Regions from separate parts of the Streptosporangium roseum DSM 43021 genome, predicted to be linked through region 1. Evidence: predicted binding sites of a transcription regulator. Region 1 holds the regulator's gene; the other holds the start of a gene.

Region 1 (6,635 bases):
GACCCCAGCCCAGCGCGGCGATGACCCCTTCCTTCCAGGGTACGCCGCGCGGCACCGACGGCCAGGAGGCGATCTTCAGCACCGAGGGCTTGACCGCCTGCCAGACGTCGACGAACGGGTGCCCGACGATCAGCACGTGCGGTGAGGAGACCTGGGCGGCGATCCGGCTCTCCTTCGAGCCGGGGACCAGGTGGTCGACGAGCACGCCCAGGCGGCGGCCGGGACCGGGCTCGAACTCCTCGACGATCGAGGGCAGGTGGTCGACCCCCTCGAGATACTCCACGACCACACCCTCCACCCGGAGGTCGTGACCCCAGACCTTCTCCACGAGCGCGGCGTCGTGCACGCCCTCCACGTAGATCCGGCTCTCCTTGGCCACCTGGGCCCGCAGGCCCTCCACCGCGATCGAGCCCGAGGCGCTCCGCCTCGGGCCCCGTGGCGCGGCTGCGGGCCGTACCAGCGTCACCACCTTGCCCTCCAGGAGGAACGCGGCGGGCTCCAGCGGGAACAGCCGCCGTCGCCCGAACCGGTCCTCCAGCGTGACGGCCTCCTTGTCGCAGGCCACCACGGCGCCGCAGAAGCCGCCGTCGGCGTCCTCCACGACCAGGTCGAGCTCTGCGGGGACCTGGGGGATCTTCCCCCTGAGGGGGCGCCGCCAGTCTTCCGCCAGCACGTCACGCTCGTACATCACCGACCGCCCACTCTCTCGTCAGGGATCAAGTGGACGGTAGCAAAAGCCGCGATCACCTGCCGTACGGTCCCGGCTGTCCCCACTGTCCCGCGGCGGCGGCGGCCTGGCGCTTGCGGGCGCCGCTCCGCTTCACCAGCACGACGATCGTCACGATGACGGCCAGCAGGAAGCCCAGGCCCGGCACCGCGAACAGGGCGACGGCCCCGCCGACCACCGAGTCGGCGGCGAGCTCCTTGCCGACGCCGAACTTGGCGCTCGCCCCCTCGGAGGTGGTGCAGGTGAGCGGGTAGTCGCCGGCCTTGTCCACCCCCACCCGCAGGGCCAGCTCCCAGATGACGCCGTCGGAGGTAACGGTCTGGTCCAGGCTCGGCTGCTGGAGCCTGACGGCCCCCGGATCGCCCTGGATCTGGCACTCGAACTTGGTGCCCGTCGCGGCGGAGACGTAGATGGCGGGCTTGTCCGCCGGGTCGAGCTTGACCGTCACGGTCTGGCCCGGTGCGAACGAGCTGGTGGGCGCGGCGTCGGTGATCGCGCTGAAGATGCCGCCGGCGAAGCCGGCGATACCGACGATCACGCTGAGCACGAAGACGAGCCAGGCACCGACGATCCAGCCGATGCCGGGCTTGACCTTCGTCTTCGGCGGCGGGCCCTGGGGTGCCCCGTAACCGGGAGGCGCGTATCCGTAGGGAGGGGCGCCCTGGGGCTGCTGGCCGTAGGGCTGCTGGGGGGCGCCGTAACCGGGGGCGCCGGAGTGGGCGCCCCCGGAGGGGGATACGAAATCGTTGGACATGTCGTAAATTGTGGGGCTTGCCGCTTGTATACCGATAGCAGTTGACTTGCTACCCGCTTGGCCCCATCATCCTGACGCCGTGTTATCGCACCCCGTGGGTTGGAGCCGTACACTTGGCACTCGGGAACACAGAGTGCCAGACCTGGCGTTTTACGTTCGGGCGCAGGCAGGGAGGTGAGCGCGTTGGTCGACGACCGCAAGCTGGCGGTGCTTCGCGCCATCGTCGAGGATTACGTGTCCACCAACGAGCCGGTGGGTTCCAAGGCTCTCGTCGAACGTCACAACCTCGGCGTCTCGTCGGCGACCATCCGCAACGACATGGCGGTGCTGGAGGAGCAGGGCTACATCGCCCAGCCCCACACCAGCGCCGGCCGGGTGCCCACCGACAAGGGCTACCGGCTGTTCGTCGACCGGCTCTCGCAGGTGAAGCCGTTGTCGAGCGCGGAGCGGAAGGCCATCGAGACCTTCCTCGCCGGCGCCGTGGACATCGACGACGTCGTGATGCGCACGGTGCGGCTGCTGGCGCAGCTCACCCGGCAGGTCGCCGTCGTGCAGTACCCCACGCTGACCAACTCCACGATCCGGCATGTCGAGCTGGTCCCGCTGAGCGAGCGCAGGCTGATGTTCGTGCTCATCACCAACACCGGGCGGGTCGAGCAGCGCGTGGTCGAGCTTCCCGACGTGGTCGACGAGACCCGCGTCGCCCACCTCCGCGCGACGCTCAACGCCTGCCTGGACGGGTGCGGGCTGGCCAGGGTCCCCGACATGGTCGCCGACCTGCCCGAACGGCTTCCGGTGGAGGACCGTCCGCTGGCGGCCACCGTCCTGTCGGTGCTGTTGGAGTCCCTCGTGGACCGGCATGATGAAAAGATCGTTTTCGCCGGGGCGGCCAACCTCGCGGGAGCCGACTTCACCGTCGGGCTCCGTGATGTGCTGGAGGCCCTGGAAGAGCAGGTGGTGCTCATGCGCCTGCTCGGTGAGACCTCCGATCTGTCGGCGCTGACGGTGCGGATCGGCTCTGAGAACCCCTACACCGGGCTCCAGGGCACGTCGCTCGTCGCCGCCGGATACGGTTCGGGGGACAAGCAACTGGCCCGGCTCGGTGTGCTGGGTCCGACGCGAATGGACTACCCGGTCACGATGGGCGCGGTGCGCGCGGTGGCACGCTACGTCAGCCAGATCCTGGCTGCATCCTAAGAGGTCAACTAAGTGGCTAAGAGCGACTACTACGGCACCCTCGGGGTGCGCCGTGACGCCAGTGCGGAAGAGATCAAGAAGGCCTACCGCCGTCTGGCGCGGGAGCTGCATCCCGACGTGAACCCCGACCCTGAGACTCAGGAGCGGTTCAAGGACATCACGCAGGCCTACGAGGTCCTGTCCGACCCCAACAAGCGCCAGATGTACGACATGGGCGCCGATCCGTTCGCCTCGGGCGCGGGTGCGGGCGCAGGAGGCTTCGGCGCGGGCTTCCCGTTCAGCGACATCATGGACGCCTTCTTCGGCGCGGCCGGCGGCGGCGGTGGCCGCGGTCCCAGGTCACGTGCCCGCCGGGGCCGCAACGCCACCATCCGGGTGGAGCTCGACCTGCGCGAGTCGGCCTTCGGCACCACCCGCGAGCTGGTCGTCGACACCGCCGTGCTCTGCGAGGTCTGCACGGGCTCCGGCGCCGCGGCCGGCACCCACCCCGACACCTGCGACATGTGCCACGGCCGGGGTGAGGTCTCCCAGGTCACCCGGTCCTTCCTCGGCCAGGTCATGACCTCCCGCCCCTGCCCCCAGTGCGGCGGGTTCGGCTCGATCATCCGCAACCCCTGCCAGGAGTGCTCCGGCGACGGCCGGGTCCGCACGCGGCGGACCATCAAGGTCCGCATCCCGGCCGGCGTGGAGGACGGCACCCACATCCAGCTCGCCGGCGAGGGTGAGATCGGCCCGGGCGGCGGCCCGCCCGGCGACCTGTTCCTGGAGATCGTCGAGCGCGCGCACGAGATCTTCGAGCGCCGGGGCGACGACCTGCACTGCACCGTGCAGATCCCGATGACCGCCGCCGCACTCGGCACCATCCTGACCATGGAGACGCTCGACGGCGCGGAGGAGCTCGACATCCGGCCGGGGACCCAGTCCGGGCAGACCATCCCCCTCTACGGCCGCGGCGTCCAGCGCCTCAACGAGACCGGCCGCGGCGACCTGCTGATCCACGTCAACGTGGAGACCCCCTCGCGCCTCGACCCGGCCCAGGAGGAGCTCATGCGCGAGCTCGCCAAGCTCCGCGGCGAGGAGCGCCCGCCCGGCAAGTTCGCCCCTGGCCAGCAGGGGTTCTTCTCCCGGCTGCGGGATGCGTTCAATGGCCGCTGACAGGGACGCCTCCCGGTCGCGCCGGCCCGCCCGCACCGGCCGATGACGGTCCCGGTCTTCCTGGCCGAGCCGGCCGACCTGGCCCGGGACGAGTTCACGTTCGGCGGTCCCGAGGGACGCCACGCGGCCGCCGTACGGCGGCTGCGGGCAGGGGAGCGGCTCGACCTGACCGACGGCGCGGGCACCGTGGCCGAGTGCGTGGTCCGGGACGCGGGCCGCGACTCGCTCCGCGTCGAGGTGCTGCGCCGCTACGAGGTGGCGGCTCCGCGGCCCCGCCTGGTCGTGGTGCAGGGGCTGCCCAAGGGCGACCGGGGCGAGCTGGCCGTGGAGATGATGACCGAGGCGGGGGTCGACGTGATCGTGCCCTGGGCCGCGGCCCGGTGCGTCACCCAGTGGAAGGGCGAGCGGGCGGTCAAGTCGCTGAATCGCTGGCGTTCCACGGCGAGGGAGGCCGGCAAGCAGTCCCGCCGCTTCCACCTGCCCGAGGTGACCGAGCCCGCCACCACGGCCGGGGTCGTCGCGCTGCTGTCGGCGGCCGCCCTGGGCGTCGTGCTGCACGAGGAGGCGGCCTCCCCGCTCTCCACCCTGGAGCTCCCCGGCGCCGGTGACATCGTCGTGGTGGTCGGCCCCGAGGGCGGGGTCGCCGATGAGGAGATCGGCGCGTTCCGCGAGGCGGGAGCGGTGCCGGCGCTGCTCGGGCCGACGGTGCTGCGCACCTCGACGGCCGGGGTCGCCGCGGCGGCGGTGCTTCAGACGCGCACCGGCCGCTGGTGACCCGCTAGCCGCCCGAGGAGACGGAGGTCGACGACTCCGTCGGCAGCGGGGCCGACTGGTCGTCGGTCGGCGGGCACTGCTCGACCGGGCACGGGTGCTCCGAGGGCGTGGTCGCCTCCGAGGGCTTCGGGGTCGGCGCCTGCGTCTCCCTGCACTCCTCGGGGAGCTCCTCGGGCTCGACCACCGTGCTGTCGGGGAGCGTCGTGGGGCAGGTGGGCGAGGGCGTGGACCTCGGGGTCGGCGTGGTCTTGGAAGTCGGCTTGGGCGTCGGCCTGGAGGTCGGCGTCGCGCTCCTGGAGTGGGTGGGCATCGGCGCGGGCGCCGTGGTGCCGGGCCCCGGCTTGGGCACGGCCGGAAGCCGGTTGTCGCCGTTCGAGGGGGCCCGCGAGGTGGCGGACAGGTCGGGCGAGGTCGACTGGGTGAAGTTGACGTCGCCCACCTGCCGGGTCACCTGCTCACGGAACTGCGGGACCACCATGACGATGGTGGCCGCCACCAGGACGGCTCCCGCGACTGAGGCTCCGGCGCGCCACCACATCAGCCCGCGGAGCCCTCGTCTTTCTACGCGGGCACGGATGATCTCCAGACCGTCCGGGGAGGGAACGACCGAGTTCGCCTCCGCACTGAGGACACGGCGGAGCAGCTCGCCGTACTCGTCGGGGGAGTCGGTCATGACAGTTGCTCCAGTGAGGTTCGTAGGGCGGCCATACCGCGAGCCGTGTGGCTCTTGACCGCGCCCTTGCTGATACCCATCGCATGGGCGATCTGCGCTTCCGACAGGTCTCCGTAGTAGCGCAGGACCAGTGCCTCCCGCTGGCGCGCGGGCAGGCCGCGAAGGGCCTCGATGACGGCGGACCGCTCGAACTCGCCGATCGCGCCGTTCTCGGCGCTCGGCGCGTCCGGCATGCCCTTGGGGGCGTACTTCTCCACGACCGCCCGGTGCCGAAGCACCGAGCGCGATCGGTTGACGACCGATTGACGCAAGTAGGCGAGTGCCTTGTCGGTGTCGCGCAGTCGGCGCCAGGCGCCATGAATGGCGACGAACGCGTCCTGTACGACTTCCTCCGCGGTTGCCATATCGCGGACGAGCAACACAGCGAGACGCACAAGCGACCGATAGTGCGCGCTGTACAGCGCGGTAACGGCCATGTCGGCATCCCACCCGACGGGCACCGCCCCGAGCGACCTGTCGGCCACGAGGGTCTCGGTGGTCACATCAGTGGGACGCTCGGCCTTCCCAGAGGGTTTACGCTCTTCCGGTTCATTAGGGGGCATGACCCAGTCGTGTCCTCGCCAGGCGGCCATATCGTGCGAATCGCAATGGTCTGTAGTTGTTGAAGTTTTGCATACCCACCTTATCTGCGTGGATCTTTCTTTGCTGACGATGGACCATCACCGATTGACAACGTCCGAGAGGGATAGGGTGCCTGCATGGTGAGCGAAGCCGACTGTCTGTTCTGCAAGATCGTGGCCGGGGAGATCCCCGCGAAGATCGTTCATGAGACCGATCGCACGCTGGCCTTCCGGGACGTCAACCCCCAGGCCCCCACCCACGTGCTGGTGGTCCCCAAGGACCACTATCCGGACGCGGCCGCGCTGGCCGCCGCCGACCACGGGCTCGCCGACGACGTCATCAAGGCGGCGCACGCGGTCGCCGAGCAGGAGGGCGTCGCGGCCTCGGGATACCGCCTGGTCTTCAACACCGGCGCCGGGGCGGGGCAGACCGTCTTCCACGTGCACGGACACGTGCTCGGAGGGCGCGGCCTGGCCTGGCCGCCCGGATGAAACCGGCAGGCGCGATCGTGTCGATCACGGATACGATGGCGTAGAAGTCCCACGCCGATAACTGGAGGCGAACAGGCCGAAAGGCCCGCCTATGTCCGAGACAAACGATTCCAGCAGAACCTCCCCACCGCGATCGAAGGGTCCCAGTCGGACCCAGGCAAAGGTGGTGATTCCGGACGATCATTCGATGGTCAGCCTGCTGGGCTCGCGCGACGAGCTGTTGCGGGTCATCGAAGGTGCCTT
Region 2 (6,635 bases), 2.5 Mb from region 1:
CTGGCGGCTCGACGACCCCCGGCACGTGATCCTCGCCGGCCTGCTAGACCATGTGCTTTCGGGCGTCCACGGCGGGCCCTCCCCCGGCGGCGGGCGCGTTGGGCGCGGGTGCGGGTTTGGCGGCGGAGCGGCGGATGAGGTCGGGGACAAGGGTGAGGATCCCGAGTGCGGCCAACCCGGCGCCGAGCCACAGCGGGGCTCGCAGGCCGAAGTCGTCGATGGCCATTCCTCCGGCGAAGGAGCCGATGATGACGCCGAGGGTGATGAAGGAGGAGTGGACGGTGTTGACCAGTGGCCGGGCGTTGCCGGTTCGCTGGACGCGGGTGACCATCGCCGGGTTCATGGTGACGCCGACCAGGCCGATGCCGAGCATGAGCACCACGGCGGGGATGCTGAGGTGGGCCAGCAGCGCGAACCCGGTCAGGAAGATCAGGTTCAGGGCCAGTCCCCACAGCTGGACGCTGACGGTGTGCCGGTCGGCGAGGCGTCCGACGATGTTGTTGCCGACCACGGTGGCGGCGCCGTAGGCGATGAGCAGAAGCGGGACGGTTCCGGCGCTGAATCCGGTGACCTGGGTGAGGATCGGGTTTAGGTAGCTGAAGGCGGAGAAGGTCGCGCCGATGATGAGGGTGCTGGTCGCGAACACCAGCCACAGCTTGGGTTTCGTGAAGACGCGCATCTCCTGCCGGAAGTCGCCACCGTCGCCTTCGGCGCGCTCCAGCCGGGGCACACCGATCATCGTGGCGAGCGCGGCAAGGGCGGCCACGGCGCTGACGGCCCAGAACGCGGCGCGCCAGCCCAGGTGTTCTCCGATCAGGGTGGACAGCGGCAGCCCCAGCAGGGTGCCCACCATCAGCCCGTTCATGACCACCGCGATGGCCCGGCCGCGACTCTGCGGAGGCGTCAGCCGGACAGCCAGTGAGATGGCGACTCCGAAGAACGCCTGGGCGGCGATGCCGGTGATGATGCGTGCCGCCATCATGATCGGATAGGAGGGGGCGGTGGCGGCCAGCAGGTTGCCCACCAGGAAGATCGCGAACAGCACCATGAGTGCCGGTTTGGGGCGCAGTTTCAGCACCGCGATGGTGAGGAAGGGCCCGCCGGCGGCCATGGCGACCGCGAAGGCGGTGATGAGGTAGCCGATCTGCGGGATGGTGGCGCTCAGCCCGTCGGCCATCTGCGGCATCAGTCCGGCGACGGCGAACTCGCTGGTCACCATGGCGAAGACGCCGAGGGCCATCAGGTGTACGGCACGAGGCATGAAGGGCGCTCCTGTACGAGGGGATTTTGCATCGATCGGTGTAAAATGTGGGCATGCGGACGCGCCGCGGCGGCCCGCGGTGCGTCAGCGAATGTGGCAGGTCAGGGCGTCAGGGCGTCTACCGCCGTTGCCGCGATGGCCTCCAGGACGGCGCGATCGGCCCCGCCCTGGGCGGACACCCGGATCCCCGCGATCACGGCGTTGAGGAAGCGGGCGAGCGCGGCCGGGTCGCGTGGAGAGGTGATGTCGCCATCGCGCCGCCCCTCCGCGATGACGGCCTTGAGAGACTCCAGCCGCCGGGCCATGTCCCGATCCAGCAGCCGGGCGATCTCCGGGTCGCGTCCGGCGAGTTCCACCGTGGTGTTGACGGTGAGGCAGCCGCGGCCGTGGCCGTTCCGCCGGCCGGCGGCCTCGATCTCGATGATCTCGGCGAACAGTGCACGGATCCGTTCGGCGGCCGGCCGCTCCCGGTCCTCCAGGATCTCCAGTTGGGTGGCGGTCGTGGTGTCGATGTAGCGGGTCAGTACACGTGCGAACAGTCCGTGCTTGCTTTTGAAGGCGTTGTAGATGCTGCTGCGGTCCAGGCCGCTGACCTCGCACAGGTCCCGGGTCGAGGTGGCCTCGTAGCCGTTCTCCCAGAAGGCGCGCATTGCGGCGTCCAGGACCCGGTCCTCATCGAATGTCCGCGGTCGAGCCATACGGGCACGCTACACGTTTTACATCGATCGATGCAATATGGGGCGCGGCCCCCTGCCGTCTCCCCTGCAGTCGTCCGTCTGTCGGCACTCGCCGGGCTGATCGCTCACCGGCCGGGCTGATCGGAGGGGTGGTCATCGGTGGCGGCACCCGATGCCGGCGCGGCCACGCCACCGACCGACACGTCTCGGCCGGAGGCGTCGGGGAGGAGGAGCTTCTCCGGATCCGGCGTGGCGAAGGCGCCGGCGGATGCGGCGAGGGCGGCGGTCCTGGCCGCGTGGTCGGGAAGGTGCGGGTCGGGTGGCGTACGGAGAAGCACCAGCTGGTGGTAGAGCGGCGCGGTGGCGGCGATGAGCAGTCGCCGCGCGTCGGTGTGCGGCGGCAGCTCTCCGCGCCGGACGGCTCGGCTGACGATGACCTCACAGCGGGCGTACCGGTCCTCCCAGAGCCGCCGCACGCCGCGGGCGGCTTCTTCGGAGCGGAACGAGGCGGCGATCAGGGCTGCGGCGATCGGCGGCCGCGCGGTCAGGGCCGCCTGATTCTCGTGGTTCAGTGCCGCCAGGTCGCCCTGCAGGGAGCCGGTGTCCTGAGGCTGCCAGTCATCGTCACTCGCCGCTTCGAAGACATCGGCGAGCAGGCCGCCGACATCCCGCCAGCGCCGGTACACCGTTGCGCGATGCACGCCCGCGCGGGCCGCGACGGCGTCCAGGGTGAGCTCGTCGTAGCCGCGCTCTCCGAGCTCGGCGCGGACCGCGTCGAGAACCTGCGTACGGATGCGGCCGGTACGGCCACCGGGTCGGCGCCGGGGCGGCGGCGCCGACGGGCTGCCCTCTGGCGGTGGAACCGTGGGAGTCATCGCCGGGAATCCGTTTGCTCAGCAGACAGCGTCATGACAGCATCTTAATGCAGCACTTGTCGCACTAGTGGGGGTATCGATGCTCTTCCGAAGCGTTCACCCGGCCGCGCGGCCTTCGACGGCCGCCTCGTCCTTGAATACTTCGGAGTGCCTGCGTGCCTACGCGAATCACCGCGCCCGCCCTCGGCGAGACCTTCAACGGCAGGCTCGTTCTTGACCCGGTGACGCGCTCGCCCGCCGCGGGTGAGCGCACGGGGATCATCGGTGAGAACGGATCCGGCAGGACCATCCTGCTGCGCCTGCTCGCCGGGGGTGAACGGTCCGATCAGGGAGAGGTCGTCGTCCACGCCGACGGCGGCGCCGGCTGTCTCGCCCAGGACGGGCGGCTGCCGCCGTATGCGACCGTCCAGGAGGTTGTCCGGCGGAGAGCGGGCCCGGTCGTGGCCGGCGGCCGCCCCGGAGGTGCTGCTGCTGGACGACCCGGCCAACGATCTCGGCGAGAGCGCCCCGAGCCGGCTGGAGGAACACCTGCGCACCCGGCCGGGCACCGCGGTGGCGGTCTCCCGCGACCGGGTCTCCCTCGGACGCGCCGCCACCGGCAGGAGTTTTCCAGGTCACACCGCGCTCTGAGAGGAAACGATTCTTGAAGTCACATGTTCCCGCCGACCCGACCGTGGTGCATCCGATGCCCGAGCAGCCGCGGGTGGTGCTGCTGAAGCCGCTGGTCACCTCTCCGCTGATCGAGGTCGGGGAGTTCACCTACTATGACGACCCGGATGATCCGACCGCCTTCGAGACCCGCAACGTCCTGTATCACTACGGGCCGGAAAAGCTGGTCATCGGGAAGTTCTGCGCGCTGGGCGAGGGGGTGCGGTTCATCATGAACGGCGCCAACCACCGCATGGACGGCCCCTCGACCTTCCCGTTCCCGATCATGGGCGGTTCCTGGGCCGAGCACTTCGATCTCATCGCCGCTCTGCCCGGTCGGGGTGACACCGTGGTGGGCCATGACGTCTGGTTCGGGTACCGGTCCATGGTGATGCCCGGAGTCCGCATCGGTGATGGTGCGATCATCGCTTCCGGTTCCGTCGTCGTCGACGATGTCCCCGCCTACGGCATCGTCGGCGGCAACCCGGCCAAGCTCATCCGCCGTCGCCACAGCGACGAGGACATCGTCCGCCTTCTGGCCCTGGCCTGGTGGGACTGGCCGCTGCAGCACATCACCGAGCACATCCGCACGATCATGTCCGGCAGCGTCGACGACCTAGAGGCCGCGGCACCGGGGCGGCGGTAGCGGCACGCCGGGGCCCGCCGCCCGTGAGAGCGGCGGGTCGTCAAGCGGCTCCGCCGGCCCGGAGATCCTCTGAACGTGCCGGGGCGGTGCCGGAGCTCGTCGCCGATCAGCTCGGCGTCGGCCAGGTCTGTGCGCCGGAGGCTTGGCGTTGAACGCGGTCATCTGGCGGAGCAGCCTGTACGCGAATTCGAATCCACGGCACTTCGGCCTGTGGCACAAGGGTGCAACGTGCTTGAACGCGATCAACGATCAGGTGACGGGGCTCGGCGGCGCGGCGGGAAGGACGCAGCACAGGGCGTGGCGCAGGGTGGTGGCGAAGGAGGCGGTGTTGCCGGGCTCCAGCCAGCGCCGTCCCGCCACGCGGATGGCGCCGGCGACGGCGGCCGCCATGACGGCGGGGAACAGGTCGCGTCCGAGGTCGGTGCCGGTGCGCGCCGCGATCGCCTCGGCGAGCGGGCCCTCCGCCATGGTGAACGCCTTCAGCGCCTCGCCCTCCAGCTCGGGTGTCGACATGATCATGCGTAGGCCGGCCTTGTCGGGCTCGGGGCTGGTGTAGAGCTCGATTACGGCGGCGATGACGGCCTGGTCGAGCGGCTCGTCGTCGGGCCGGGAGCGCAGCGCCTGTCCCACCTTCCTGGACCGGTCGGCCTGAAAGGAGCAGATCGCCTCCTCCCTGCTGGAGAAGTAGTTGTTGTAGGTGCGGGGCGAGACGCCCGCGGTCGTGGCGATGTCGTGGACGCGCACGAGGGCCAGCCCGTTGGGCCCCAGCTCGATGGCCAGCCGTAGCGCGGCGTCGCCGATCGCCATGCGGGTGGCCTGCTTGTTGCGCGTCCGGAGGTCCGGCGCGTCGTCGTTCATGGGCTGATCCTATCCGACAGTGCGTGCGGCGCACTATATGCGTGTCACGCAATTTCTGTGTAGAGTGCGGGACATGGCTGGCACTCACAGTTGAAGAGTGCCAGTCACCAGGTGTGTGCCGGGGCGGCGAGGTCCGCGGGCAGGCCGACCGCCTGCCCGCGGGGCCGTCCGTCGCGGGCGTCGTCCCGGACGCTCCCGTCAAGAGACGACCCCTACCAACAGACGGCTGCCATCAGAGAGCCGCCATCATCGAGAGCAGGAGTGGTAATGACCGCGAAAATGATCGCCTTTGACGAGGACGCCCGGCGCGGCCTGGAGCGCGGTATGAACCAGCTCGCGGACGCCGTCAAGGTGACCCTCGGCCCCAAGGGCCGTAACGTCGTCCTGGAGAAGAAGTGGGGCGCACCCACGATCACCAACGACGGTGTCTCCATCGCCAAGGAGATCGAGCTCGAGGACCCGTGGGAGAAGATCGGGGCCGAGCTCGTCAAGGAAGTCGCCAAGAAGACCGACGACGTCGCGGGCGACGGCACCACCACCGCCACCGTGCTCGCCCAGGCTCTCGTACGTGAGGGCCTGCGCAACGTCGCCGCCGGCGCCAACCCGATGTCCCTGAAGAAGGGCATCGAGGCCGCCGTCGAGCGCGTCTCCGAGGAGCTGTCCAATCTGGCCAAGGACGTGGAGACCAAGGAGCAGATCGCCTCCACCGCCTCCATCTCCGCCGCCGATCCCGAGATCGGCTCGCTCATCGCCGAGGCGATGGACAAGGTCGGCAAGGAAGGAGTCATCACCGTCGAGGAGAGCAACACCTTCGGCCTGGAGCTTGAGCTCACCGAGGGCATGCGCTTCGACAAGGGCTACATCTCCCCCATCTTCATCACCGACCCCGACCGGCTCGAAGCGGTGCTCGACGAGCCGTACGTGTTGCTCGTGAGCGGCAAGGTCGCCGCCAACAGGGAGGTGCTGCCGGTCCTCGACAAGGTCGTGCAGTCGGGCAGGCCGCTGCTGGTCATCGCCGAGGACATCGAGGGCGAGGCCCTGGCCACCCTGGTCGTCAACAAGATGAAGGGTCTCTTCCGGTCGGTCGCGGTCAAGGCGCCGGGCTTCGGTGACCGCCGCAAGGCCATGCTGGGCGACATCGGCATCCTGACCGGTGCCCAGGTCATCAGCGAGGACCTCGGCCTCAAGCTGGAGTCCACCACGCTGGACCAGCTCGGCCGCGCCCGCCAGGTCATCGTCACCAAGGACGAGACCACCATCGTCGACGGTGGCGGCGACGCCGAGCAGATCGCCGGCCGGGTCAACCAGATCCGCGCCGAGATCGACAACACCGACTCCGACTACGACCGCGAGAAGCTCCAGGAGCGTCTGGCCAAGCTGGCCGGCGGCGTGGCCGTCATCAAGGCCGGCGCGGCGACCGAGGTCGAGCTCAAGGAGCGCAAGCACCGCATCGAGGACGCCGTTCGCAACGCGAAGGCGGCCGTCGAGGAGGGCATCGTCCCCGGCGGTGGCGTGGCCCTGCTGCAGGCCGGCGCCAAGGCGTTCGACAAGCTGGAGCTGTCCGGCGACGAGGCCACCGGTGCCGCGATCGTGAAGAAGGCTCTTGAGGAGCCGCTGAAGCAGATCGCCGTCAACGCCGGCCTTGAGGGCGGCGTCGTGGTGGAGAAGGT

Evidence for each region. Region 1 encodes HrcA, which represses chaperone genes, less so after heat shock. Its sites were predicted from a motif close to TTGGCACTCTCNNNNNGAGAGTGCCAA; they were not measured.
Region 2: a site for HrcA is predicted at 5,043-5,069, ahead of groL (chaperonin GroEL). Genes of this name have one in related genera too.

What each region holds. Positions count from the first base shown of each region.
Region 1 covers NC_013595.1:2,474,284-2,480,918, forward strand. The annotation lists gene SROS_RS11065 (DUF3097 domain-containing protein) at 1-688, opposite strand, end outside; gene SROS_RS11070 (hypothetical protein) at 744-1,481, opposite strand; gene hrcA (heat-inducible transcriptional repressor HrcA) at 1,665-2,678, shown strand; gene dnaJ (molecular chaperone DnaJ) at 2,691-3,833, shown strand; gene SROS_RS11085 (16S rRNA (uracil(1498)-N(3))-methyltransferase) at 3,876-4,607, shown strand; gene SROS_RS49425 (hypothetical protein) at 4,612-5,280, opposite strand; gene SROS_RS11095 (SigE family RNA polymerase sigma factor) at 5,277-5,756, opposite strand; gene SROS_RS11100 (histidine triad nucleotide-binding protein) at 6,042-6,392, shown strand; gene SROS_RS11105 (PhoH family protein) at 6,484-6,635, shown strand, end outside.
Region 2 covers NC_013595.1:5,017,464-5,024,098, forward strand. The annotation lists gene SROS_RS21835 (ArsR/SmtB family transcription factor) at 1-25, opposite strand, end outside; gene SROS_RS21840 (MFS transporter) at 44-1,261, opposite strand; gene SROS_RS21845 (TetR/AcrR family transcriptional regulator) at 1,363-1,959, opposite strand; gene SROS_RS21850 (TetR/AcrR family transcriptional regulator) at 2,064-2,813, opposite strand; partial or broken gene SROS_RS54450 (ATP-binding cassette domain-containing protein) at 3,035-3,169, shown strand; gene SROS_RS53065 (hypothetical protein) at 3,228-3,443, shown strand; gene SROS_RS21860 (CatB-related O-acetyltransferase) at 3,499-4,107, shown strand; gene SROS_RS21865 (TetR/AcrR family transcriptional regulator) at 4,357-4,965, opposite strand; gene groL (chaperonin GroEL) at 5,233-6,635, shown strand, end outside.